DNA from 4 places in the Enterobacter sp. B79-1 genome. Region 4 is predicted to be linked to each of the others. Evidence: predicted binding sites of a transcription regulator. Region 4 holds the regulator's gene; each other region holds the start of a gene.

Region 1 (3,056 bases), on a different contig from region 4:
TGGGCGCACACCGTGAGAAACTGACCAACCCGGGCATTCTCGCCTTACTGGATGATGCTGTCTGCTACGTCGATGATGCGCTTCATCATCGGCCAGCCGATGAGCCGCGCGTTCAACAATCGCTGGATGAACTGGCCCAACGTATTGCCCACCTTGACCCGGGCGCCGACAACAAAGCCCCGCTGGTCCTGCAGCAAATCGGCCTGCTGATTGCCCTGCTGCCGGAAATCTGCCGGCTGCAGCAGCAGATCGCTACCTTGAGGAATGATGCTCCTGACTCTCGGGCAGCGCATTAAACCACTCCGTCAGCTCCCGGCGAATGTCGGCCGGGAGCGCCGCTTCATGTAGCCCTTCGATGGCACCTTCCAGCGCGAACAGCACCTTAATACTTAAGGCCTTGTTTTTGGACCTCATCTTTAACCAGCATTTCCTGGCGCCCAGTTCCCGTAAGGTTTCCTCATTAGTGATGCCTGCTTCTAAAAGCAGCACCTCAAGTTGAAAGGTCAGGTTCGGAAGATCTTTTAGCCGGTTGCGCTGATGGCGCTGGCAGCGCTCCTTCCTTGCCGCGTCGAGAGCAAAGGAGGAAAGCTGGAGCAATTTGTCCCTGTCCTGCCACAGCCCGTCGTCCACCCGATAGTAATTAAGCAGGACGGGACGGCCCCGTTTCATCAGCGTCAGAAACGAAGAGGCGTTTTTTACACAATACCTGGCACTTTCTTCACAGGCCCGGAGGTAGAGTTCCCCCTCCGACACCATCGCGAACACCGCATTATCCACCGCCAGGGTGTACCCACCGAATAGCGCCCGATGATGAATTTCGCCTAACGGTGAGAGGTATTCCTGCGATTTATAAATCCGCTCATAAGATATCTTTTTCATGATAATTCCATTTAAAATCAATTATTAACAACGATATTTCTCACTAACGGATCCGTTAGCAGGAAAATAGGCAACTTATTGCTGGAGGGCAAGATGATTTTTTATGGCGCACCAAGAATGGGTGAAATTTGCGAGTCTCTTTCCGAAAATGAGGTTGATCTTTATGCATACAGGGGTTACTGTATATCCATACAGTAACTACAGGGCTGGAATGAATATGTACACTTCAGGCTATGCAAATCGCTCAACATCTCTCTCTTCTACCGCTGGCAATGTCGCGCAGAAATCCGTCGGGCGTGATTCTACAGGGCTTATCAGTGAAGTGGTTTACCGTGAAGACCAGCCTCTGTTAACGCAACTCTTATTACTGCCGCTGTTGCAACAGCTTGGTCAGCAATCACGCTGGCAGCTTTGGCTAACGCCACAACAAAAATTGAGCCGCGAGTGGGTTCTGTCTGCGGGTCTGCCGCTGGCGAAAGTGATGCAGATTAACCAACTCTCACCCTGCGATACGGTAGATTCAATGATTCGGGCCTTACGCACAGGGAATTACAGTGTGGTGATCGGATGGCTGCCTGATGAACTGTCGGAAGAGGAACACTTGAGACTGACGGAAGCAGCGGAAGAAGGTCACGCGATGGGGTTTATTATGCGACCGGTTCGTGCAGATTCTTACCGCAGAGGACAACATTCCGGGCTAAAAATTCACTCAAATTTGTATCATTGAGTGAAATTAGGAGTTTTCCTGGAATTTTTTTCGACCATAAGATGCAGAAATAGTTCAACGCGTCAAATCTTCGGCAAGGCTTGTCTGGAGCGGTTCTCGTTAATTTTGCTGCACAATTTTCGTTCAAGAAATGTTAAATATTAGGTATACGGAACTTTTTTTTTCATATGCCTGACAGACTTCACACTTGTAAGTTTTCATCTACGTTGTAGACTTTACATCGCCAGGGGTGCTCGGCCTAAGCCGAAGATATCGGTAGATTTATATTTGACCACGCCCCCCGGTGAAGGATTTAACCGTGATTTCTCTGCAGAGATCTTCATGGCAAATTTTGGATGATAACGAGGCGCAAAAAATGAAAAAGACAGCTATCGCGATTGCAGTGGCACTGGCTGGCTTCGCTACCGTAGCGCAGGCCGCTCCGAAAGATAATACCTGGTATGCAGGTGGTAAACTGGGCTGGTCTCAGTTCCATGACACCGGCTGGTACAACAGCAGCCTGAACAACGATGGCCCGACTCACGAGAGCCAGCTGGGTGCAGGCGCGTTCGGTGGCTATCAGGTTAACCCGTATGTTGGTTTTGAAATGGGTTACGACTGGTTAGGTCGTATGCCATACAAAGGCGACAACGTCAATGGCGCTTTCAAAGCTCAAGGCGTTCAGCTGACCGCTAAACTGGGTTACCCAGTAACTGACGATCTGGACGTGTACACCCGTCTGGGCGGCATGGTATGGCGTGCAGACTCCAGCAACAGCATCGCTGGCGACGACCATGACACCGGTGTTTCCCCAGTATTCGCTGGTGGCGTTGAGTGGGCTATGACCCGTGACATCGCTACCCGTCTGGAATACCAGTGGGTTAACAACATTGGTGACGGTGCTACCGTTGGCGTTCGTCCAGACAACGGCATGCTGAGCGTTGGTGTTTCTTACCGTTTCGGTCAGCAGGAAGATGCTGCACCAATCGTAGCTCCAGCTCCGGCTCCAGCTCCAGAAGTACAGACCAAGCACTTCACTCTGAAGTCTGACGTTCTGTTCAACTTCAACAAAGCTACCCTGAAACCAGAAGGTCAGCAGGCACTGGATCAGCTGTACACCCAGCTGAGCAACCTGGATCCTAAAGATGGTTCTGTAGTGGTTCTGGGCTTCACCGACCGTATCGGTTCTGACGCTTACAACCAGAAACTGTCTGAGAAACGTGCTCAGTCTGTAGTTGATTACCTGGTATCTAAAGGTATCCCAGCTAACAAGATCTCCCCACGTGGTATGGGCGAATCTAACCCAGTGACCGGTTCTACCTGTGACAACGTGAAAGCTCGCGCTGCACTGATCGACTGCCTGGCACCAGATCGTCGCGTTGAGATCGAAGTTAAAGGTATCAAAGACGTTGTAACTCAGCCTGCGGCATAAGTTATCGTCTTATAAAAAAACCCCGCCATGCGGGGTTTT
Region 2 (3,056 bases), on a different contig from region 4:
TACGGATGGCAGCAAACTGCGCCGGTCTGTCCAGCGCCGGGTGGGTGCCAAAGGTTTCGTAATCATGGAACAAAAAAGTTGGGCGCGCGGCAGAATCAGACACCAGTAATATCATCCTGTAAAAAATTCACGACGCTATGGTAAACGATCGCGCTAAGCAGTCCGAATAAAAAGCGCGGTCATGCGTGAAATTTGCGAGACAGCGTCAGAGAAAAATATGCTCTCTGTCACATTTTTTTGCAATTAAGGCAGGTAACGACAGCGGAACTCCCGTAAAAAGGTCATCGATTTTTAATGACCTGAGGATATACCGTTGAAACGCCGTCTGTTTATTGCTGTTTCTTTACTTGCTTCGAGTATCACATCTGCGCTGGCTGCCGATCCGCTGGATTTCTCCCCGCAGCCACCTGCCATCCAGGCGGGGTCCTGGGTGCTGATGGATTACACTACTGGTCAGATATTAACGGCGGGCAACGAACATCAACAGCGTAATCCGGCAAGCCTGACCAAGCTGATGACGGGCTACGTCGTCGACCGCGCTATCGACAGCCATCGCATCAGCCCGGATGATATCGTCACGGTTGGGCGCGACGCGTGGGCAAAAGATAACCCGGTCTTTGACGGATCGTCTCTGATGTTTCTGAAAGAGGGCGATCGCGTTTCCGTACGCGATCTCAGCCGGGGCCTGATTGTCGACTCCGGTAACGATGCCTGCGTGGCGCTGGCCGATCACGTCGCGGGTGGCCAGCCGCAGTTCGTGAATATGATGAATGACTATGTGCAAAAGCTGAACCTGCGCGACACCCATTTCGAAACCGTTCACGGACTGGATGCGCCTGGGCAGCACAGCTCCGCTTACGATCTGGCCGTTCTCTCCCGCGCGATCATTCACGGTGAGCCAGAATTTTATCATATGTACAGCGAGAAGAGCCTGACCTGGAACGGGATCACCCAGCAGAACCGCAACGGCCTGCTGTGGGATAAAACCATGAACGTGGACGGTCTGAAAACGGGGCATACCTCCGGCGCGGGCTTTAACCTGATTGCCTCCGCGGTGGACGGGCAGCGTCGCTTGATCGCCGTGGTAATGGGCGCAGACAGCCCGAAGGGGCGTGAAGATCAGGCGCGCAAGCTGCTACACTGGGGACAACAGAACTTTGATACGGTGCAGATCCTGCACAGCGGTAAAAAAGTGGGGACCGAGCGGATCTGGTACGGTGATAAAGAACAGGTAAACCTGGGAACCGATCAGGACTTCTGGCTGGCCTTGCCAAAAGCGGAAGCGCCGAACATTAAGGCTAAATACGTGCTGGATACAAAAGAGCTGGAAGCCCCGATTGCCGCCCATCAGCGGGTCGGTGAAATTCAGCTGTACGACCGCGATAAGCTGGTGGCGCACTGGCCGCTGGTCACGCTGGAACGCGTTGATAAAGGCGGTATTTTCTCCCGCCTGAGTGATTATCTGCATCACAACATCTAACCATTTTGAGCAGACTGGCAGGGTTGCGAGTCTGCTCACATAATAAGCACTCCTCGTTTGCCGATAATATTCATTCTGCTTTATAGTGTATAAATATACAGTAATAAACGGAGGCAGCATGGACTACAGCATCAAGCAGCAACAGAAACGTAAAATCGCAGGTTTTCACCTTGTTGGGCCGTGGGAAAAAACCGTTAAGCAGGGCTTTGAACAACTGGTCATGTGGGTGGATGGGCGTCACATTCAGCCGCTGGAGTGGGTAGCGGTTTACTACGATAATCCTGATGAGGTCCCGGCAGAAAAACTGCGCTGTGACACCGCCGTCACGGTACCCGACGACTTTATCATTCCCGATAACAGTGAAGGGGTGATGATGACCGAAATTGTGGCCGGGGATTATGCGGTCGCGACGGCACGTGTTGAAAATTACGACTTTGCGACCCCGTGGTATCAGTTCTTTAATTCCCTCCTGCAGGACAATAAGTACCAGATTGCTCCAAAACCCTGCTTCGAACGCTACCTCAATGATGGTAATACAGATGGCTACTGGGACATTGAGATGTTCGTCGCGGTAGAGCATAAAGCGGGTTAACCCTGTAAAAAGTGGGATTTTTAGCCGGGGGCGATCCACCCGGCTGAAAACACAGTACAATTGTGATTTGCCGTGTAGCTGGAGAGCGGGTGTGCGTCCCGACAAATCATTAACGCCGTTTGAAATTCGGTTGTACAAACATTACCGCGTGGTGCATGGGTGTCGCATCGCGCTGGCGTTCGTGTTGACGTTTGTACTGGTTCGCTTGCTGGATGTTCCGGAGGGGACGTGGCCGCTGATTACGCTGGTGGTCGTGATGGGGCCCATCTCCTTTTGGGGAAACGTTGTTCCGCGCGCGCTTGAGCGAATTGGCGGGACCGTTTTAGGCTCCGCCCTTGGGCTAATCGCCCTGAAACTGGAGCTGATCTCCTTTCCTGTCATGCTGGCATGGTGCGGCGCCGCCATGTTCCTCTGCGGCTGGCTGGCGTTGGGCAAAAGACCGTATCAGGCATTGCTGATTGGGATTACTCTCGCGGTGGTGGTCGGTGCGCCCGCCGGGGATATGACTACGGCGCTGTGGCGAAGCGGGGATGTGGTGCTCGGCTCGTTGCTGGCGATGCTGTTTACGGGGATCTGGCCGCAACGCGCCTTTCTGCACTGGCGCATCCAGATGGCGAATTACGTGACGGCATTTAACCGTGTCTATCAGGCCGGCTTTTCCCCGAATCTGGTTGAACGGCCACGGCTGGAAAAACACCTGCAGAAGATCCTCAATGATGTCGTCAAAATGCGCGGCCTGATCACGCCCGCCAGCAAAGAAACCCATATTCAGAAAGCGATTTTCGAAGCCATCCAGACGGTAAGCCGCAACCTGGTCTGCATGCTTGAGCTGCAGATCAACGCCCACTGGGCCTCGCGTCCCAGCCATCTGCTGATGCTTAATGCGCATACGCTCAAAGAGACCCAGCAGATGACGCAGCAAACGCTGCTGACCATCGCCCATGCGCTCTATGAAGGCAACCCGCAGCCGATACTGGCCAACAG
Region 3 (3,056 bases), on a different contig from region 4:
GATTGTTCTGGTGCTGTCAGGGCTGATTCTGGCGGCGCGTGCGAAGCTGGTGAACGCTGGTGATGTCATTATTGATATCAACGATGACCCGCAAAATCAGATCCGTACCCCGGCAGGGGACAAACTGCTCAATACGCTCTCGGGCAATGGGATCTTTGTCTCGTCAGCCTGCGGCGGCGGTGGCTCATGCGGGCAGTGCCGTGTGACGGTGAAAGAGGGCGGCGGTGATATCCTGCCAACTGAACTTTCCCATATCACGAAGCGTGAAGCGAAAGAGGGGTGCCGTCTCGCCTGTCAGGTCGCGGTGCGCCAGAACATGAAGATTGAGCTGCCGGAAGAGATCTTCGGCGTCAAAAAATGGGAGTGCGAGGTTATCTCTAACGATAACAAAGCCACCTTCATTAAAGAGCTTAAGCTGCGTGTCCCTGAAGGAGAGAGCGTTCCGTTCCGCGCGGGCGGGTATATCCAGATTGATTGTCCGGCGCACACCGTGGCGTATGCCGACTTCGACGTGCCCGAGGAGTATCGGGCCGACTGGGACAAATTCAATCTCTTCCGCTTTGTTTCCGAAGTAAAAGAGCCGACGTTGCGTGCTTACTCCATGGCTAACTATCCGGAAGAGAAGGGCATTATCATGCTCAACGTGCGTATCGCCACGCCGCCGCCGAATGTGCCGAATGCACCGCCGGGCGTGATGTCGTCGTATATCTGGTCCCTTAAGCCAGGCGACAAAGTGACGATCTCCGGTCCGTTCGGTGAGTTCTTTGCCAAAGATACCGACGCGGAAATGGTCTTTATCGGTGGCGGTGCCGGTATGGCCCCGATGCGCTCGCACATTTTTGACCAGCTCAAACGTCTAAGCAGCAAGCGTAAAATCAGCTTCTGGTACGGGGCACGCTCCCTGCGCGAGATGTTCTACGACGACGAGTTTGAACAGCTGGCGCGTGAAAACCCTAACTTTACCTTCCACGTGGCGCTTTCCGATCCGCAGCCGGAAGATAACTGGACGGGCTATACGGGCTTCATCCACAACGTGCTGTACGAAAACTACCTCAAACAGCACCCGGCACCGGAAGACTGCGAGTTCTATATGTGTGGTCCGCCGATGATGAACGCCGCCGTGATTAAGATGCTTAAAGATCTTGGCGTCGAAGATGAGAACATCATGCTTGATGATTTTGGAGGCTGATGATGCTGACGTTTCTGGCAACATTCGCGGTGTTTGTGCTGGTGGTGCTCGGCATGTCGTTAGGCTGGATCATCAAGCGTAAAAGCATTCAGGGCAGCTGTGGCGGTATTTCATCCCTTGGGATGGAAAAGGTGTGCGATTGCCCGGAACCGTGCGATGCACGGAAAAAAAGAATGGCCCGCGAGCAGCAGCGCATCATTTAAGTGTATGTGAGCCGGGTAAGGCAAAGCCGCCACCCGGCGTTTTCACATCTGCTTCTCAATCCTCATTTATTTACTGTATACTTATCCAGTAATGAGTGAGGGCTTACTATGCGCAAAATAATCCATGTCGATATGGACTGCTTTTTTGCCGCAGTGGAGATGCGTGACAACCCGGCGCTGCGGGATATTCCCATCGCCATTGGCGGCAGCCGCGTGCAGCGCGGTGTGATCAGCACCGCCAACTATCCCGCGCGCAAATTTGGCGTGCGCAGCGCCATGCCGACTGCGATGGCCTTAAAGCTTTGCCCTCATCTCACGCTCCTGCCCGGTCGGTTTGATGCTTATAAAGAGGCCTCAATTCATATTCGTGAAATCTTCTCCCGCTACACCTCACTGATAGAACCGCTGTCGCTGGACGAAGCCTATCTGGATGTGACCGACAGTGTGCATTGCCACGGATCCGCCACGCTGATGGCCCAGGAGATCCGCCAGACGATATTCAACGAACTGAACCTGACCGCATCGGCGGGCGTCGCGCCCGTGAAATTCCTCGCTAAAATCGCCTCCGATTTAAATAAACCTAACGGTCAGTTCGTCATCACCCCTGAAGAGATGCCTGCGTTTTTGAAAACGCTGCCGCTCGGCAAAATACCCGGCGTGGGGAAAGTCTCCGCCGCAAAGCTTGAAAGCATGGGGCTACGGACCTGCGAAGACGTGCAGCGAAGCGATCTCGCCATGCTGCTTAAGCGCTTTGGAAAGTTTGGTCGCGTGCTGTGGGAGCGCAGCCAGGGCATTGACGATCGCGATGTGAACAGCGAACGGCTACGGAAATCCGTCGGCGTTGAGCGCACCCTCATTGAAGATATTCATGACTGGTCCGAGTGCGAGGCCATTATCACGGAACAGCTTTACCCTGAGCTGGAGCGACGCTTAACCAAGGTGAAGCCGGACCTGCTGATCGCCCGTCAGGGCATCAAGCTAAAATTCAACGATTTCCAGCAGACCACGCAGGAACACGTCTGGCCGCGTCTGAATAAAGACGATCTGATTGCGACCGCAAAAAAGGCATGGGAAGAGCGCCGGGGCGGGCGAGGGGTGAGGCTGGTGGGATTGCACGTCACGCTGCTGGACCCGCAGCTGGAAAGACAGCTGGTATTGGGATTGTAAAAAAGCCCGGTGCGCTACGCTTACCGGGCCTATGTTTTTCACGCTCTCCTTGTGGGAGAGGGCTGGGGTGAGGGTATTACTTAGCAGGAATCGCTTTCAGCAGTTCAGTCAGCAGCGTCCAGTAATGGCCGACGCTTTCGATATGAACCTGCTCATCCGGTGAGTGCGGACCGGTGATGGTTGGCCCGATAGACACCATGTCCATGTCAGGATACGGCTTCTTGAACAGACCGCATTCCAGACCGGCGTGGATAACCTGAATGTTCGGGGTGCTGTTGAACAGACGCTGATATGTTTCACGCACCAGTGCCATGACCGGAGAGCTTGCGTCCGGCTGCCAGCCCGGGTAGCTGCCTTTCGCGGAGGTTTTTGCGCCCGCCAGCGTGCCCAGAGACTCCAGCATGCTCACTACGTACTCTTTACCGCTGTCGATCAGGGAACGGATCAGGCAGATGATCTCTGCGCTGTCGTCGCCCATGGTCACCACGCCCACGTTC
Region 4 (3,056 bases):
CGCGCCACGCGCGCCAGTTTTTGTGCGATGATCTTGTCGGTGCCGTGCTCGTCTGCCATACGGCGCAGCGAAACGGAAGGGGAGAAGCGTACAAAGCTGTCGCGTCCCAGCCAGGAGACCGCGAAGAACTTCTGGATGCCGTTGAGCATACGCAGCGGCGGATTCTCTTCACCTTTTTCGCGGCCCGGACGGCGACCAAACATCACTGAGACCGGCACCATCTGCACATCCAGATCGGGATTGCTGCGGTGTAGGTCGAGATAGTCATGGAACAGCTTGATGGACTCTTCTTTCGGCGTGTAATAGGTAAACACGCGCGGCCCGCCGTGAATAAACACGTAGCGCGGCAGCAGAGTGCCATCAACTTCAAGCGGTTCAAGTGGGTCAGGTAAATCATGCGCCAGACATTGGGCGCGAAGCGTCAGCAGGTCTGCCTTCGAGTTATAAGGCAAAACGTACATAATAGGGCGCGACGTATCGAGCCCTAATTCCAGCGCAGGTTCTGCTGGGATAGACTTACTTTTTACCAGGACGCTTAATGGTAAATTAAGTAATTTGTAGTAAATTCGTGGCCAGCCGGACATAAACGATGTAAAGCCTCTGGTTAATAATGCAATTGCGGCGCAAGGATAACAGAAAGCGCGCAAAATTTCTGTTGTTACCCGTCATACTTCAGGCTACAGCGAAACGCGCTGCTGCCAGAGTTACTGACGCTATTTACAATAAAAGGTTCTATTAATGGCCAATAATACCACTGGGTTAACTCGAATCATCAAAGCTGCCGGCTATTCATGGAAAGGTTTCCGTGCCGCATGGGTCAATGAAGCCGCGTTTCGCCAGGAGGGCGTTGCCGCTATCGTCGCGGTTATCATCGCCTGTTTCCTTGATGTTGATGCTATTACCCGCGTGCTTCTCATCGGCTCTGTTCTTTTGGTGATGATAGTGGAAATTCTCAATAGCGCTATTGAGGCGGTTGTGGACCGTATCGGTTCAGATTTCCACGAACTTTCTGGCCGTGCGAAAGACATGGGGTCTGCCGCTGTGCTGTTGGCGATTATCACGGCAGCGATTACCTGGGTCACGTTGCTTTGGTCACATTTCCGATGAGCCTCGAGGAATAATTAAGTCCCTGGTTTTTTGTGCAGTTTTTGGTTCCAAAATCGCCTTTGACTGTATATACTCACAGCATAACTGTATATACACCCAGGGGGCGGAATGAAAGCGTTAACGACCAGGCAGCAAGAGGTGTTTGATCTCATCCGGGATCATATCGGCCAGACGGGTATGCCACCCACGCGTGCGGAAATCGCTCAGCGTCTGGGCTTCCGTTCTCCAAATGCGGCCGAGGAACACCTGAAAGCGCTGGCGCGCAAAGGTGTGATTGAAATTGTGTCTGGCGCGTCTCGCGGCATTCGTCTGCTGGTGGAAGAAGAGACAGGTATTCCGCTGATTGGTCGCGTCGCCGCAGGTGAACCTCTGTTGGCCCAGCAGCATATTGAAGGTCACTATCAGGTCGATCCTGGTATGTTCAAACCGAGTGCAGATTTCCTGCTGCGCGTCAGCGGGATGTCCATGAAAGATATCGGCATTCTTGACGGCGATCTGCTGGCCGTTCACAAAACGCAGGATGTACGTAACGGTCAGGTTGTGGTCGCGCGTATTGATGATGAAGTGACCGTCAAACGACTGAAAAAACAGGGCAACACCGTACAGCTGCTGCCCGAAAATAACGAATTCTCCCCGATTGTGGTGGATCTGCGCGAACAGAACTTCTCCATTGAAGGTCTGGCCGTTGGTGTTATCCGCAACGGTGAATGGCTGTAACGTCTTCCTGACAGGCTACGGGTCTCCGTAGCCTGGATCATTTTCCATTCCCGGTATTTTTCATGTCACTGCTGACAGCTTCTGATAAGGCATTGTGGCGTCTTGCACTGCCGATGATTTTTTCCAATATCACCGTTCCCCTGCTTGGCCTGGTGGACACCGCGGTGATTGGTCATCTGGATTCTCCCGTTTATCTGGGCGGCGTGGCGATTGGCGCAACGGCGACCAGTTTTCTCTTTATGCTCCTGCTCTTCTTACGCATGAGTACCACGGGCCTGACGGCACAAGCCTATGGCGCGAAAGAGCCGCTGCGACTGGCGCGGGCGCTGGTTCAGCCACTCATTCTGGCGCTTGGGGCAGGCGCGTTAATCGTGCTGTTTCGCACGCCGCTGATTGATTTGGCGCTGCACATTGTGGGCGGCAGCGAGGCGGTGCTGGAGCAGGCGCGTCGCTTTCTTGAAATCCGCTGGCTCAGCGCGCCCGCATCGCTGGCAAACCTGGTTCTGCTGGGCTGGCTGCTGGGCGTGCAGTACGCTCGTGCGCCGGTCATCCTGCTGGTGGTGGGAAACCTTTTGAACATCGTGCTCGACCTCTGGCTGGTGATGGGCCTGCACATGAACGTACGGGGCGCGGCACTGGCAACCGCAGTCGCAGAATACGGCACGTTTATCATCGGCCTGTGGATGGTCTGGCGCGTACTGGCCATGCGTGGAATCTCCCTCGTCATGCTGAAAACCGCGTGGCGCGGCAACATCCGCAAGCTGCTGGCGCTGAACCGGGACATCATGCTTCGCTCGCTCCTGCTGCAGCTCTGTTTTGGTGCGTTAACGGTTTTTGGTGCCCGTCTTGGGCCTGAGATCGTTGCGGTAAATGCGGTGCTGATGACATTGCTGACGTTTACCGCGTATGCGCTGGACGGCTTTGCATACGCCGTGGAGGCGCACTCCGGGCAGGCATACGGTGCGCGTGAAAGTGGCCAGCTCCGCGAGGTGTGGCGGGCGGCTTGCCGTCAATCAGGTCTGGTCGCGCTGGCGTTCGCACTGATTTATGCCTGTTTCGGCAGCGACATTATCGCGTTACTCACGTCGTTACCGGCTTTACGCGAACTGGCGGGCCACTATCTCATCTGGCAGGTGATCTTGCCGGTGGTGGGCGTCTGGTGTTATCTGCTGGACGGCATGTTTATTGGCGCAACGCGCGGCGCGGAGATGCGTAACAGCATGGCGGTCGCG

Evidence for each region. The regulator LexA, encoded in region 4, represses DNA repair genes until DNA is damaged. The targets are predictions, from matches to a motif close to TNCTGTATGTACATACAGNA.
Region 1: a site for LexA is predicted at 1,057-1,076, ahead of sulA (SOS-induced cell division inhibitor SulA). Genes of this name have one in related genera too.
Region 2: a site for LexA is predicted at 1,564-1,583, ahead of sbmC (DNA gyrase inhibitor SbmC). Genes of this name have one in related genera too.
Region 3: a site for LexA is predicted at 1,464-1,483, ahead of dinB (DNA polymerase IV). Genes of this name have one in related genera too.

The regions. Positions count from the first base shown of each region.
Region 1 covers NZ_JBYAZJ010000001.1:1,100,150-1,103,205, forward strand. The annotation lists gene yccS (YccS family putative transporter) at 1-296, shown strand, start outside; gene AC2T6E_RS05415 (TfoX/Sxy family DNA transformation protein) at 253-879, opposite strand; gene sulA (SOS-induced cell division inhibitor SulA) at 1,097-1,606, shown strand; gene ompA (porin OmpA) at 1,962-3,017, shown strand.
Region 2 covers NZ_JBYAZJ010000002.1:276,641-279,696, forward strand. The annotation lists gene sbcB (exodeoxyribonuclease I) at 1-115, opposite strand, end outside; gene dacD (serine-type D-Ala-D-Ala carboxypeptidase DacD) at 308-1,480, shown strand; gene sbmC (DNA gyrase inhibitor SbmC) at 1,599-2,072, shown strand; gene AC2T6E_RS09090 (FUSC family protein) at 2,164-3,056, shown strand, end outside.
Region 3 covers NZ_JBYAZJ010000007.1:60,783-63,838, forward strand. The annotation lists gene nqrF (NADH:ubiquinone reductase (Na(+)-transporting) subunit F) at 1-1,189, shown strand, start outside; gene nqrM ((Na+)-NQR maturation NqrM) at 1,192-1,392, shown strand; gene dinB (DNA polymerase IV) at 1,501-2,559, shown strand; gene pepD (cytosol nonspecific dipeptidase) at 2,636-3,056, opposite strand, start outside.
Region 4 covers NZ_JBYAZJ010000011.1:64,406-67,461, reverse strand. The annotation lists gene plsB (glycerol-3-phosphate 1-O-acyltransferase PlsB) at 1-584, opposite strand, end outside; gene AC2T6E_RS21670 (diacylglycerol kinase) at 739-1,107, shown strand; gene lexA (transcriptional repressor LexA) at 1,216-1,824, shown strand; gene dinF (MATE family efflux transporter DinF) at 1,887-3,056, shown strand, end outside.